DNA from 2 places in the Streptomyces sp. NPDC086989 genome. Region 1 is predicted to be linked to the other one. Evidence: riboswitches for the same ligand, from Rfam matches in the RefSeq annotation. Region 1 holds a riboswitch; the other holds the start of a gene.
What was found. Region 1 has a riboswitch for thiamine pyrophosphate ahead of thiO (glycine oxidase ThiO). Riboswitches for the same ligand answer to the same signal wherever they lie in the genome.
Positions count from the first base shown of each region.

Region 1 (7,090 bases):
GGGCGTGCACGTAAGCCGGGATCGACGCGTCCGCGCACCCCGTCCGGAACAGCTCGTCCTGGGCGGGGTTCCCCACCGGCGTCGCCCAGCCGCGCGGATTGGCCACGAAGACCTGCACGGCCTCCGCACCCATCTCCCGCGCGTACGTCAGCCCCACCGAGGCAAGGCCGCCGGCGACGGGTACGTGCCCGCCCACGGGATTGCGCATGGCCTGGTCCATCTGCTGCTACAGCCCCTTGGTCCGCAGGACGATCGTGCTGCCCTCGGGGGCGCTCTGGCCGCCCGGCACCGACTGGGCGTCCACCGTGGTGCTGAAGGAGATGAGCGGACGCTCCACCTTCACCTTGAAACCGGCCGCCTCCAGCGTCCTGCGGGCCACCTCCGCCTCCTGGCCGGTCACGTTCGGCACCGGGATCTGCCGCGGGCCCTTGGAGACGGTGAGCGTCACCGTGTCACCGGTCGAGGCCTGGGCACCCGCGCCGACCGACTGGTTGGCGACCGTACCCGCCGGGAACGGCGAATTGACCTGGTCGGCAGCCGTCTCGACCTTGAGGCCGGCGTCCTGGAGGGTGGCCCGCGCCTGGTCGAGCGGCCGCCCCGCCACGTTCGGCACCTGCACCGGCCGGCCCTTGCTGACCAGGATCGCGACCGCCGTGTCGGGCGAGCGCTTCTGCCCGCCCGCCGGGTCGGTGCTGATCACCGAACCCTGCGGGACGTCCTGGCTGAACGCCTGGGTGACCAGACCGGGCGCCAGGTTGCTCTTGGCCAGCTCGGCCTTGGCGTCGTCCAGCGTCCTTCCCTTGAGGTCCGGCACGACGGCCACCTCGGGGCCGCGCGAGATCGTGAGCACCACCGCGCCGTTGCCGCGGATGCGCTTGCCGCTCTCGGGGTCGGAGTTCATCACCGTCCCGCGGTCGAAGGCGTCGCTGAACTTCCGGTCGATCCGCTTCACGCCGAGGCCCGCCGCGGACAGGTCCGACCTGGCCTGCGCCTCGCTCTTGCCCAGCAGGTTGGGGACCTTGGTGAACTGGCCGGCGTTGATGTACCAGACCCCGGTGCCCAGACCGAGGGCGAGGAGTATCCCGGCGATGACGAGCAGCGTGCCGCGCCGCGGTCCGCGCGGGGCCGGCGGCGCCTCGGCCGGCCGTGCCTCGGGGCGCTCGGGGAGCTCCAGCCGCGACGTGAGGTGCACGGGCTGCACCGCGGCGGGCCGCGGGATCACGCTGGTGCGGTCCTCGGTGGCGCTCCGCGCCTCGGCCCGGGCCTGCGGCGGCACGGCGTCCAGCTCGGCGTCGCCGAGCCGCGCGCGCACGTCGAGGGTCAGTCCGAGCAGGGCGGCCGCGTCGGCGGGGCGCAGCTGCGGATCGCGGGCGGCGGCGTACGCCACGAGCTCGTCCAGGCCGGCGGGCAGCCCCGGGACGGCGGCCGACGGCGGCGGCACGTCCTCGTGCAGGTGCCGGTAGAGCACCTGGGCGGGGGTGCCCCCGGAGTGCGGCTTGGAGCCGGTCAGCATCTCGTACAGGACGACACCGCAGGCGTAGACGTCCACGCGGGTGTCGCCGCCGCCGGTCTCGATCTGCTCGGGCGCCAGGTAGGAGACGGTGCCGAGGACGGAGCCGGTGGTGCTCGTGACCGAGTCCACGGACCGGACCAGCCCGAAGTCCGCCACCTTGACCCGGCCGTCGTCGCCGATCAGGACGTTCTCGGGCTTCATGTCACGGTGTACGAACCCGGCGCGGTGCGCGGCGCCGAGCGCGGCCAGGACGGGCTCGAGGATGTCGAGCGCCGCGCGGGGCTGGAGCGCGCCGCGCTCGCGCAGGACGTCGCGGAGCGTGCAGCCGGAGACGTACTCCATGGCGAGGTACGTGTACGGCCCGTCGGTGCCCTGGTCGAAGACGGCGACGACGTTGGGGTGCGCCAGGCGGGCGACGGACTTGGCCTCCCGGATGAACCGGTCGACGAAGCCGGCGTCGGCGGCGAGCGCCGGGTGCATCACCTTCAGCGCGAGCACGCGGTCGAGGCGGGTGTCGACGGCCCGGTAGACCGTGGCCATGCCGCCGGCCGCGATGCGCGCGTCGATGCGGTAGCGGCCGTCGAGTGTCTGCCCGACGAGGGGGTCATCCAGGGTCGTGTCCACGCGGCGATTCTACGAGCGGGCCCCGGCCCCCCGGCCAGGGTGGTGCGTCTTGCAGCGCAGCTGTGACGTCCGGCGGCCCCGCCCGGGCCCGTGACGGCGCGGCCCCGTTGCCGGGGGGGCCGGCCCCGGAACCCGCCCCGGCGCCCGCCGGGGGCACCCCGGGCCCCGAACCGCGGCGGCACCGGTATCCGGACGCCGGCGGCACCGGTATCCGAAGGCCGGCGGCACCGGAATCCGGCCCCGCCGGGGGTCGGGGGCCGGGTCAGAACGCCGGGCGTTCCGGGTCGAGGGCGGCCTGGCCCTCCGCAGGGGACGAGGCCTGCGCGAAGCGGCGCTGCGGGATGCGGCCCGCGCGGAACGCCAGCCGCCCCGCCGACACGGCGTCCCGCATCGCCGTCGCCATCAGCACCGGCGCCTGCGCCCGGGTCACCGCCGACGCCAGCATCACCGCCGCGCAGCCGAGCTCCATCGCCAGGGCCGCGTCCGAGGCCGTGCCGGCTCCGGCATCCAGGATCACCGGGACCCCGGCCCGCTCGCAGATCAGCTCGAAGTTGTGCGGGTTGCGGATGCCCATGCCCGAGCCGATCGGCGATCCCAGCGGCATGATCGCCGCGCAGCCCACGTCCTCCAGCCTGCGGGCCAGCACCGGGTCGTCGTTCGTGTAGGGCAGCACGGTGAAGCCCTCGTCGACCAGGGTCTCCGCCGCGTCCAGCAGCTCCACCCCGTCCGGCAGCAGGGTCCGCTCGTCGGCGACGACCTCCAGCTTGATCCAGTCCGTGCCCAGGGCCTCCCGCGCGAGCCGCGCGGTCAGCACCGCCTCGCCCGCCGTGAAGCAGCCCGCGGTGTTCGGCAGGACCGCGATGCCGAGCCGGCCCAGCACCGACAGGACGGAGCCCTGCACGGTCGGGTCCAGTCGGCGCATCGCCACCGTGGTGAGCTCCGTGCCGGACGCGATCAGCGCCCGTTCCAGCACGTCCAGGCTCGGCGCCCCGCCGGTCCCCATGATCAGGCGGGAGGAGAAGGTCCGTCCGCCCAGTTCGAAAGCGTCGTCCGCCATCGCGCTCAGCCCCCCTGCACCGCGGTGAGGACCTCGACCCGGTCGCCCTCGCCCACCGGCGTGAGCGGCCACTGGCCGCGGGGGACCACGGTCTCGTTCAGTGCGGCCGCGACGCCCGACGGGGCCGCGGTCAGGGTGGCGACCACCGCGTCGAGGGTGGTGCCGGCCGCGATCTCGCGCGGCTCGCCGTTGACGGAGATGGTCATGCGTACGACTCCTGACGTGCGGCGCTGAAGCGGCGCGGGGTGAACGGGCGGGCGATCTCCGCCAGCGTGCCGGTGGTCAGCAGCTGTGCCATCACGTCGCCGGTGAGCGGGGTCAGCAGCACCCCGTTGCGGTAGTGGCCGGTGGCCAGGTGCAGGCCGGGCAGGTCCGTCGGGCCGAGCAGCGGGGCGTTGTCCGGGGAGCCGGGCCGCAGCCCGGCCCGGGTCTCGGTCAGCGGCAGTTCGGTGATGCCGGGCACCAATTCGTGTGCGTCCCGCAGGAGTTCGTACACCCCGCCGGCGGTGACCGTGGTGTCCCAGCCGAGTTCCTCGCTGGTCGCCCCGACGACGAGCTCCCCGTTCTCCCGCGGCACCAGGTACACGTGGCTGCCCCGGACCACCGCCCGCACCGTCCGGGACAGGAACGGCGCGTACGCCGCCGGCACCGAGAGCCGCAGCACCTGGCCCTTCACGGGCCGTACGGGGGGCAGCACCCGCGGCGGTACGCCGGCCAGCCGGCCGCTGAGCGAGCCCGCGGCCAGGACCACCTGGTCCGCGCGCAGCTCCGTACCGTCGTCGAGCAGCGCGCCGACGGCACGGTCGGCGGCGGTCAGCAGCCGCTCGGCGCCGGCCCGGCGGACCTCCACCCCGGCGCCCTCGCAGGCGGCCAGCAGCGCCGCCGCCAGCCGGCGCGGGTCGACCTGGTGGTCGCCGTCCACGCGGAGCCCGCCGCGGACGCCCGGGGCCAGCATCGGCTCCAGGCGGCGGCACTCGCGGCCGGTGAGCCACTCGGACTCCAGACCGCAGCGCCGCTGGAGGGCGTGCAGTTCCCGCAGGTGGAGCCGGTCGTCGGCGTCGAGGGCGACGGCGAGCGTGCCGCAGGCGCGGTAGCCGAGGTCCATCCCGCCGCTGGCCTCGGTCAGCTCGGCGGCGAACTCCGGGTAGCGGGCGGCGGAGGCGAGGTTGAGGCCCAGCAGGGTCTCCTCGCCGTAGTGCAGTTCGGTGACGGCGGCGAGCATGCCGGCCGCGACCTGCGCGGCCCCGCCGCCGGGTGCCGGGTCGGCGAGCACGGTCCGCAGCCCGTGCCGGGCCGCCCGCCAGGCGGTGACCAGGCCGATGATCCCGCCCCCGATGACGAGCACGTCGGATCCCCGGCCGGATCCCTTCCGAGATGAGTGCATGGGCGTCCAGCCCCTCCCTTCGCCGGCATGACCCGGATCAGGTTCGTACGGTCGGAGGCCGCTCAGCCTCCCTCTCAGCCCGGTGCGCCCGGACTCCCGCGATAGGTACGACGGCCAGCCTAACCCCGCCGCGGGGGCCGGGTAAGGCTGCCTCCCCGGGCCACCGTTCCTGACTGCCAGTCAGATCGCTAGGGTGGGCGGTGTGAGCGAGCAGACGGAACAGACTCAGAGCGGCGTCGTCATCGTCGGCGCCGGAATGGCCGGGGTGCAGACTGCGGTCGCCCTTCGGGAGCAGGGTTTCAGGGGCCCCGTGACCCTGCTGGGCGCCGAGCCCCACCAGCCGTACGACCGGCCCCCGCTGTCCAAGGCGGTGCTGCTCGGCAAGGCCGAGGACTCCGCCTTCGACGTGGACTTCGAGGGGCTCGACGTCGAGCTCCGGCTCGGTGTGGAGGTCACCGGGCTGCGGGCCGCCGACCGCGAGCTGGACACCGAGGCCGGGCCGGTCCCGTACGAGGTGCTCGTGCTGGCGACCGGCGCGCAGCCGCTGACCCTGCCCGGGTCCGAGGGCGTCCCGGGCGTGCACCTCCTGCGCACCCTGGACGACGCGGCCCGGCTGCGCCCGGTGCTGGCCGCGGCGCCGGAGACGGTGGTGGTCGGGGCCGGCTGGATCGGCGCCGAGTTCGCCACCGCGGCCCGCGAGGCGGGCTGCGCGGTGACCGTGGTCGAGGCGGCGGACCGGGTGCTGGCCGGGGCGCTCCCGGCGGAGGTCGCGGCTCCCATGACCCGCTGGTACGAGGAGGCGGGGGCCGCCCTGCTGACCGGCGCCAAGGTGGCCTCGGTGGAACCCGGGCGGGTCCTGCTCGCCGACGGGCGGGAGCTGCCGGCGGGTGCGGTGGTCGTGGGCATCGGGGCCCGGCCCGCGACGCGGTGGCTGGAGGGCTCGGGGATCGAGCTCGGGCCGGAGGGCGCGGTCACGGCGGACGCGTACCTGCGGACCTCCCTGCCCGGCGTGTACGCGGTCGGCGACTGTGCGTCGTTCCCGTCCGCGCGCTACGGGACGCGGCTGCTGGTGCACCACTGGGACAACGCCCTCCAGGGCCCCCGGGTGGTCGCGGCCAACATCCTGATGGGGGCGCCGGCCCAGGTCTACGACCCGGTGCCGTACTTCTGGTCGGAGCAGTTCGGGCGCTTCGTGCAGTACGCGGGGCACCACGCGGGGGCGGACGAGCTGCTGTGGCGCGGGGACCCCGCCGAGGCGGCGTGGTCGGTGTGCTGGCTGCGCGCCGGGGTGCTGGTCGCGGTCCTGGCGGTGGGCCGGCCGCGGGACCTGGCGCAGGGGCGGAAGCTGATCGAGACGGGCGCCCCGGTGGATCCGGCCAAGATCGCCGACCCCGCGACGCCCCTGAAGTCCGCGCTGGCCGGGTAGGCGCGCCGGCCGCGCGTCCGGTGGGCGCGCCGGTCCCGCGTCCGGGGAGCCGGGCGCGGGACCGGGGAGCCGGACGCGGGGTCCGGGTGCGGTGCGGGGCGCGGCGGCGCCGCCGGGACCCGGACGGGTCGGCTCGGGTACCGGCTGTCGGTCCGAGGTGGCAGGCTTGTGCACGTGACCGAGATTGACGCAAAGATCGATGCCCTTGTCCCCGCCTGGCTGTACCTCCCCGACATCGCGGAGATGCTCGACATCGAAGTGACCCGGGTCCGCCAGCTGGTCAAGGAAGGTCAGCTGATCGCCGTACGCCGCGGTGAGAACCGCGCGCTGCAGGTGCCCGCCGCCTTCATCGACGGCGACAAGGTCGTCAAGGGCCTCGCGGGCCTGCTGACCGTGCTGCGCGACGACGGCTTCTCCGACGAGGAGATGCTGGAGTGGCTCTTCACCGCCGACCCGACCCTGCCCGGTACCCCCGTCCAGGCACTGAGCGAGAATCGCGGCACGGAGGTGAAGCGCCGCGCTCAGGCGCTCGCCCTCTGATCCGAGCCGCCTGATCCATCCGCGGTGCGCGGGCCCGACGGCCCGTGCACCGCTCCCACCCCGGGGGACCCATGTCCGTGAACGCCCAGCTGTCCGACGCCCGGCTCTACCTGTGCACGGACGCCCGCAAGCGGCAGGGGGACCTCCCCGCGTTCCTCGACGAAGTCCTCGCGGGCGGCGTGGACATCGTCCAGCTCCGCGACAAGGGCATGGAGGCCGGCGAGGAGCTCGAACACCTCCAGGTCTTCGCCGAGGCCGCCCGCCGCCACGGCAGGCTCCTCGCGGTCAACGACCGCGCCGACGTCGCCCACGCCATCGGCTCCGACGTCCTGCACCTGGGCCAGGGCGACATCCCGGTGCCCGCCGCCCGCGCGATCCTGGGCGAGAACGTCCTGATCGGCCGCTCCTGCCACGCCGAGTCCGAGGTCGACGCCGCCGTCGCCGAGCCGGGCGTGGACTACTTCTGCACCGGCCCCTGCTGGCCCACCCCCACCAAGCCCGGCCGCCACGCCCCCGGCCTCGGACTGGTCCGGTACACGGCCTCGC
Region 1 covers NZ_JBIVAL010000004.1:239,405-246,494, forward strand. Annotated here, with positions in the region: gene ACIPK4_RS10760 (deoxyribonuclease IV) at 1-208, opposite strand, end outside; gene pknB (Stk1 family PASTA domain-containing Ser/Thr kinase) at 227-2,137, opposite strand; gene ACIPK4_RS10770 (thiazole synthase) at 2,400-3,194, opposite strand; gene thiS (sulfur carrier protein ThiS) at 3,200-3,400, opposite strand; gene thiO (glycine oxidase ThiO) at 3,397-4,578, opposite strand; TPP riboswitch at 4,576-4,688, opposite strand; gene ACIPK4_RS10785 (NAD(P)/FAD-dependent oxidoreductase) at 4,781-6,004, shown strand; gene ACIPK4_RS10790 (Rv2175c family DNA-binding protein) at 6,179-6,544, shown strand; gene thiE (thiamine phosphate synthase) at 6,616-7,090, shown strand, end outside.

Region 2 (7,090 bases), on a different contig from region 1:
GTTTCCGAGGAGCTCTCGTTCCGGATCCCGGTGGAACTCCGGTACGACACCCGTGACCCCTACGCAGTGCGGCTGACCTTCCACCTTCCCGGAGACGCGCCCGTGACCTGGGCGTTCGGCCGCGAACTCCTTCTCGACGGCATCAACAAGCCGTGTGGCGACGGTGATGTGCACATCGCGCCCACCGACCCCGACGAGCTGTCCGACGTCCACATCAGGCTCCAGGTCGGCTCCGACCGGGCGCTGTTCCGTGCCGGCGCGGCGCCTCTCGTCGCTTTCCTCGACCGCACCGACCGGCTTGTTCCGCTCGGTCAGGAGCGCAATCTCGGCGACTTCGACGAGAACCTCGACGAGGCTCTGGACCGGATCCTGGCCGAGGCGCGGCAGAACGAGCAGAACGCGGGCTGAGCGGATCGGCGGAGCCGAGTCGCCCCGGGCCCCCGAGCCACCCGGGTCGCTCAGCGCTTGCGCCGCCGCCCCCGGCCTCCGCGGACCGGCCCCGAGGCCTCCGCCGCGGCCGGGGAGCCCGGCCGGTCGGCCGAAACCACCAGCGCGGCAAGCGCCGTGGTCACCGGCACCGAGGCCACCAGGCCGATCGACCCGACGAGGGTCCGTACGATCTCCTCCGCCACCAGCTCGCTGTTGGCCACCGAACCCATGCTGCTGTTCGCGATCGAGAACAGCAGCAGCAAGGGAAGCGCAGCGCCCGCGTAGGCCAGGACCAGGGTGTTGACCACCGAGGCGATGTGGTCACGGCCGATGCGGATGGCCGCGCGGTACAGGGCGCGGGGTCCCATCGTCGAGTCGGCCTGATGGAGCTCCCAGACCGCCGACGTCTGCGTGACCGTCACGTCGTCGAGTACGCCGAGCGATCCGATGATCACGCCTGCAAGCAGCAGACCGCTCATGTCGATGTCCGGGTAGAGCCCGTGGATCAGACCGGTGTTGTCATCGGTGTTGCCGCTGAGGAAGGCCCAGTCGACGAACACCGTTCCGAGCAGGCCGATCAGCAGCAGCGAGACGAGCGTGCCCAGGACGGCGACCGATGTACGGGCGCTCAGGCCGTGGCACATGTAGAGCGCGATGAGCATGATGGCGCTCGCGCCGACGACCGCGACGACCAGAGGGTTCGAGCCCTGCAGGATCGCCGGGAGGATGAAGAGGGTCAGCACGCCGAAACTGACGACCAGCGCGATCAGCGCGAACAGGCCGCGCATCCGGCCGACGACGACCACCGCCACCGCGAAGATGCCGGCCAGCACCGCCAGGGGCAGCTTGCGGTTCACGTCGACCACGGAGTACTGCAGGTCCCGCGGCGCGTCCGGTGCGTACGCGACGACCACCTCCTGGCCGTTCTCCAACTGCCGCGGCGCGCCCGGCTGGACGATCTCGAAGAAGGTGCGGCCCTTGTCGGATCCGGTGGCGACCTCGATCGTGGCCTTCTTGCACTCGCCGGTCTGCGCGGCCCGAGCCTCGCGGCCCTCGGGGGCGGTGGGGTTGCTCGTGGGCGGTACCTGCGAGGCGTTCACCGATTTGCAGTCGACCTGTTCGAGCGCGACCACCCGGCCCTGCTGGGTCTGCCGGTCGAAGCCCACTCCCGAGCGCTCGTGGGCGGGGGCGCCACCCGGCCAGAGCACCACCAGGCCGACGAAGACGGCGGCGGCGAAGGGGATCAGTACCGCTGCGATGACCTTGCGCAGGTGCTTCGAGACGGGCGCCGCCGGCCCGTGGCCGTGGGAGTGGCCGTGGGAATGCCCCTGGGGAGGGACCTGGGCGGGACCGTGGTCATGCCTGTGGCCCGTGTGTGCGTGGTCGGAGTGGTCCGTGGGCTGGGTGGGCGTGTTGGGGGGCTGCGGCATGGACGTCACCGGCCGATCATCGCAAGAGTTGAGGGGGCCCACTGTTCAGCACGCCACAGATGACGCTAGCGTGGGGGCACCTTTGCACAACGCGGGAGCTCGGAGCACCGGGCTGAGAGGGCGCTGATCACCGTACGCAGCATATGTGCGTACGGGAAGAGGCTGCGTCGACCGCCGAACCTGTTACCGGGTAATGCCGGCGTAGGGAGATCAGGTCTCATGACCATTCAGGACGCACGCACGCCTGCCGTCAGCCAGGACGCCGACGGCCAGACCGAGCGCCAGCCGGGCTGGCACAAGGGCTATGTGGCGGGCTCCCGCCCCGACATCCGGGTGCCGGTCCGCCAGGTCCACCTCACCAACGGCAAGGACGTGACGCTCTACGACACGTCCGGGCCGTACACCGACCCGCAGATCGAGACCGACGTGCGGCGCGGACTGGCGCCGCTGCGCGAGAACTGGATCATCGGCCGCGGCGACACCGAGGAGTACGCCGGCCGCCCCGTGCGTCCCGAGGACGACGGCATCAAGCACACCTCGCCGCGTGGTGGCCTCAAGAACCTCGACGCGGTCTTCCCGGGCCGCCCGCGCCAGCCCCGTCGTGGCCGCGACGGCGCAGCCGTCACGCAGCTCGCGTACGCCCGCCGCGGTGAGATCACTCCCGAGATGGAGTACGTCGCGATCCGCGAGAACGTCGCGCCCGAGGTCGTGCGCGAGGAGATCGCCGCAGGTCGCGCCGTGCTTCCTGCGAACGTGAACCACCCGGAGATCGAGCCGATGATCATCGGCAAGCGGTTCCTGGTGAAGGTCAACGCCAACATCGGCAACTCCGCCGTCACCTCCTCCATCGAGGAGGAGGTCGACAAGATGACCTGGGCGACCAAGTGGGGCGCCGACACGGTCATGGACCTCTCGACGGGCCGCAACATCCACACCACCCGCGAGTGGGTGCTGCGCAACTCGCCCGTGCCGATCGGCACCGTGCCGCTCTACCAGGCGCTGGAGAAGGTCGACGGCCGCGCCGAGGACCTGACCTGGGAGATCTACAAGGACACGGTCATCGAGCAGGCCGAGCAGGGCGTGGACTACATGACGGTCCACGCCGGCGTGCTGCTCCCGTACGTGCCCCTGACCGCCCGGCGCAAGACCGGCATCGTCTCGCGCGGCGGCTCGATCATGGCCGCCTGGTGCCTGGCGCACCACAAGGAGAACTTCCTCTACACGAACTTCGAGGAACTCTGCGAGATCCTCGCGACGTACGACGTCACGTACTCGCTGGGTGACGGTCTGCGTCCCGGCTCGATCGCGGACGCCAACGACGCCGCGCAGTTCGCCGAGCTGAAGACCCTGGGTGAGCTGAACACGATCGCCAAGCGCCACAACGTCCAGACCATGATCGAGGGCCCGGGGCACGTCCCGATGCACAAGATCAAGGAGAACATCGACCTCCAGCAGGAGATCTGCGAGGAGGCGCCGTTCTACACGCTCGGCCCGCTGACCACGGACGTCGCTCCCGCGTACGACCACATCACCTCGGGCATCGGCGCCGCGATGATCGCCTGGTGGGGCACCGCGATGCTCTGCTACGTCACGCCGAAGGAGCACCTGGGCCTGCCCAACCGCGACGACGTGAAGACCGGTGTCATCACCTACAAGATCGCCGCGCACGCGGCGGACCTGGCCAAGGGCCACCCGGGCGCCCAGGAGTGGGACGACGCCCTGTCGGACGCGCGGTTCGAGTTCCGCTGGGAGGACCAGTTCAACCTGGCCCTCGACCCGGACACGGCCCGCGAGTTCCACGACGAGACGCTCCCGGCCGAACCGGCCAAGACCGCGCACTTCTGCTCCATGTGCGGTCCGAAGTTCTGCTCGATGAAGATCTCCCAGGACATCCGCCGTGAGCACGGCGGTGACCTGAAGGCCGATGAGATCGAGGCGGGCATGGCGGCGAAGTCGGCCGAGTTCGCGGCGAGCGGCAACCGGGTGTACCTGCCCTTGGCGGACTGACCCGACCGCTGAGGCGGCCGCCGCTCCGGGGGGAGGGAGGGGACTCCCAGGAGCGGCGGCCCGCGCGGAGCGCTTGCGCTGGAGCACACTCCAGCTCCTACAGTGCGGGCGCATGACCATGAGATATCGCAGTCTGGGCCGGACCGGCATAGAGGTCAGTGCGCACTGCCTCGGCACGATGATGTTCGGAGCGGTGGGGAACCCGGGCCACCAGGAGTGCGCACGGATCATCCACGCCGCGCTCGACCAGGGGATCAACTTCGTCGACACGGCGGACATGTACTCCGCCGGGGAGTCCGAGGAGATCGTCGGCAAGGCGCTCAAGGGCCGGCGCGACGATGTCGTGCTCGCCACCAAGGTCCACTTCCAGATGGGGAAGGGACGCAACCGCAGCGGCAACTCGCGGCGGTGGATCGTGCGGGCGGTGGAGGACAGCCTGCGGCGCCTGGGCACCGAATGGATCGACCTCTACCAGGTACACCGGCCTGACCACTCGACGGACGTCGAGGAGACCCTCTCGGTCCTCGGCGACCTGGTGCGGGCCGGCAAGATCCGCGCCTTCGGCTGCTCCACCTTCCCCGCCGAGGAGATCGTCGAGGCCCAGCACGTCGCAGAGCGGCGGGCCCTCCCGCGGTTCAGGACCGAGCAGCCCCCGTACTCGATCCTCGCCCGGGGGATCGAGGCCTCCGTGCTGCCCGTCGCCCGGCGGCACGGGATGGGCGTGCTGACCTGGAGCCCGCTCGCATCCGGCTTCCTGAGCGGCAGGTACAGGCTCGGCGGGCCCGTCGACCTGACCTCGGGGCGGGCGGCGCTGACACCGGCGCGCTTCGACCCGGCGGTCCCGGGAAACACCGCCAAGCTGGAGGCCGTGGAACAACTCGTCGGCCTCGCCCACGAAATCGGCTGCACCCTGCCCGAACTGGCGGTCGCCTTCCCGCTCGCGCACCCCGCGGTCACCTCGGTGATCATCGGCCCCCGGACCCTTGACCAGCTCAACTCACTGGTCAAGGGAGCGGGCCTGGTCCTCGACGACGCGGCGCTCGACCGGATCGACGAGATCGTTCCGCCGGGGACCAACCTCTACCACCCGGATGGCGTGTGGCGCCCGCCGGCACTGACCGACACCGCGCAGCGGCGCCGGGCGCCGGGGGACCGTGCCGCAGGGGACGACGTGGGGCTCTAGGTGTGTTGTCCCGGTCAGCCCCGCACCTTCGTCCGGCGCGATGTTTCACGTGAAACAGGGACGGACGGCGCGCTGCGGGCCTCGGCGAAGCCGCGATTGGTCTCCGTCTGACGGCGGATGGCGTCGGGCAGGTCGGGCAGCGCCAGCAGCCGGTCACAGGCGCGCAGCGAGGCCTCCATGTCACCGACCCAGTAGGCGGTGATGGAGTGCTCGAACAGCAGCCCCCACTGGTAGACCCAGGGTTGGATGAACAGCAGGTCCGGCGGTGCGGGCCGGTCCAGCACGGCCGTGGTGATCGCGTGCGCAGCGTGATGGCGACCCAGCATCCTCAGCCTGGAGGCCAGCTCGTAGCAGGCCTCCAGGCGGGTGGGCCGTGACTCCCAGGCGCGTGAGAGGGCGTCCATGGCGGTCGGCCAGTCACCCGCCTCTGCGTTCAGAACACCGACCTGGAGCAGGGCGTAGTAGACCTCCTCGGCCCAGCCGCCCATGGCCGCGCACTGCTCGTAGAGCCTGATCGCCTCCGCGGTATCGCCCATGTCGCGCATGGTCTGGGCGAGGTAGAAGACCGTCCGGGTGTTGGCGGGGTCCTGCTTGAGCGCGGCGCCGAGCAGACGGGCATCGCGTTCGAATTTGTCGTGCCGGGAGCCTCCGTCGGCGTGGTCCTCGATGAACAGCGCGTCGAGGTTCTGCTGGAAACCGGGCCGCTGGTCGTACTCGCCGGGCTGGTCGCAGGTCAGGTACTCGTGCGTGACGCCCTCGTACCGCCAGGGGAGATCTCCACGCACCAGACGCTTGATGCGGTACTCCGTCGCGCCCTCGTGGCGCAGCATGTACGACTGCGCCGTGAGCGGGGGCAGCGGCCCGCCGCGGCGCAGGACGAGGTCGGCGTCGAGGAGGAGCAGATAGTCGGCCTTGCCGCGGGCGTGCGCGATGTTGAGGCTGCGGTTGTGGCCGAAGTCGACCCAGGGTTCCTCGTGGAGCTCTCCGGGGATCCCGTCCAGGGTGCTTCGGATGAGTTCCTGGGTGCCGTCGGTGGAACCGGTGTCGGAGATGACCCAGGTGTCGATGAGGTCCCGTACCGAGGTGAGGCAGCGCTCGATGACGGCGGATTCGTTCTTCACGATCATGCAGAGGCAAATGGTCGGCTTCACGGCCGCTGACCCTAGGGACGGCGCCGTCCGCGGCGCGGACGGCACGCCGGGTGCGGCCCCGGGTGGCCCTCGTGGGCACCGCCAAGTGGCTGCGTCTGCTGGTCCGATCCGCTGAAAGGCGGGCGAGCCGAGGCCGCACCGGGGGGCACGCATCTTCAGGATGGCCCGCGGAGTCCGGTCGTTCGTCCGGACTTCGGGTGATCATTCGATCCGGTGTACGCGAGGAGCGGTACATGAGTTCTGAGGACAGGGTCCGATCCATCCTGGGGCCCCTGCCCCGACGGGCCGGCTGGCTGGCCGGAGGCACCTTCGCCTCCGTGGCGCTGGTACTGGCGGGCATCGCCGCCCCGGCCGCGGCCGGGGCTCCGCAGCCCACGGGGTCCGTGGCGGCCGGCGGTGGCGACCACTGCGGTCCGCGCGCCAAGAAGGCGATGGACCCCGCGGCGATGGGACAGCCTTCGGGCGGTGGCGACAAGTGCAATGTCGGTCCGACGGGGCCGCGTGGGCCCAAGGGACCGACCGGGCCCAGGGGTGCGACCGGCTCCACCGGACCGACGGGCCCCACGGGTCCCACGGGTCCTGGGGGCGGGAGCGGTCTGACGGGTGCGACCGGTGCCACCGGGCCGACCGGCGCCACGGGTGCCCCGGGCGCCAGTGGGCAGTGCTTCGACGTGGACGCGGTCCGCCCCGCCGCCTCTCGTGAGGTCAAGGCGGTGCTCTCCGACGGCATCACCTACGCGGGCATCCGCGACTTCGCGGCGAACGTGCCCACCCCCTGGCGCTGGTACGACCTGACGGACACCGGGGATACCTACCCGGATGACGCCTGTGCCGTGTCGGTCACGGCCCAGGGGGTCAACGTCCACGTCGAGGTCCTGACCACCGGTGGC
Region 2 covers NZ_JBIVAL010000003.1:456,126-463,215, forward strand. Annotated here, with positions in the region: gene ACIPK4_RS08810 (SsgA family sporulation/cell division regulator) at 1-408, shown strand, start outside; gene ACIPK4_RS08815 (YibE/F family protein) at 459-1,859, opposite strand; TPP riboswitch at 1,941-2,084, shown strand; gene thiC (phosphomethylpyrimidine synthase ThiC) at 2,079-3,866, shown strand; gene ACIPK4_RS08825 (aldo/keto reductase) at 3,985-5,049, shown strand; gene ACIPK4_RS08830 (glycosyltransferase) at 5,064-6,176, opposite strand; gene ACIPK4_RS08835 (hypothetical protein) at 6,434-7,090, shown strand, end outside.
Region 2: linked by a shared signal. The riboswitch ahead of thiC (phosphomethylpyrimidine synthase ThiC) and the one ahead of thiO (glycine oxidase ThiO) in region 1 are both predicted to bind thiamine pyrophosphate.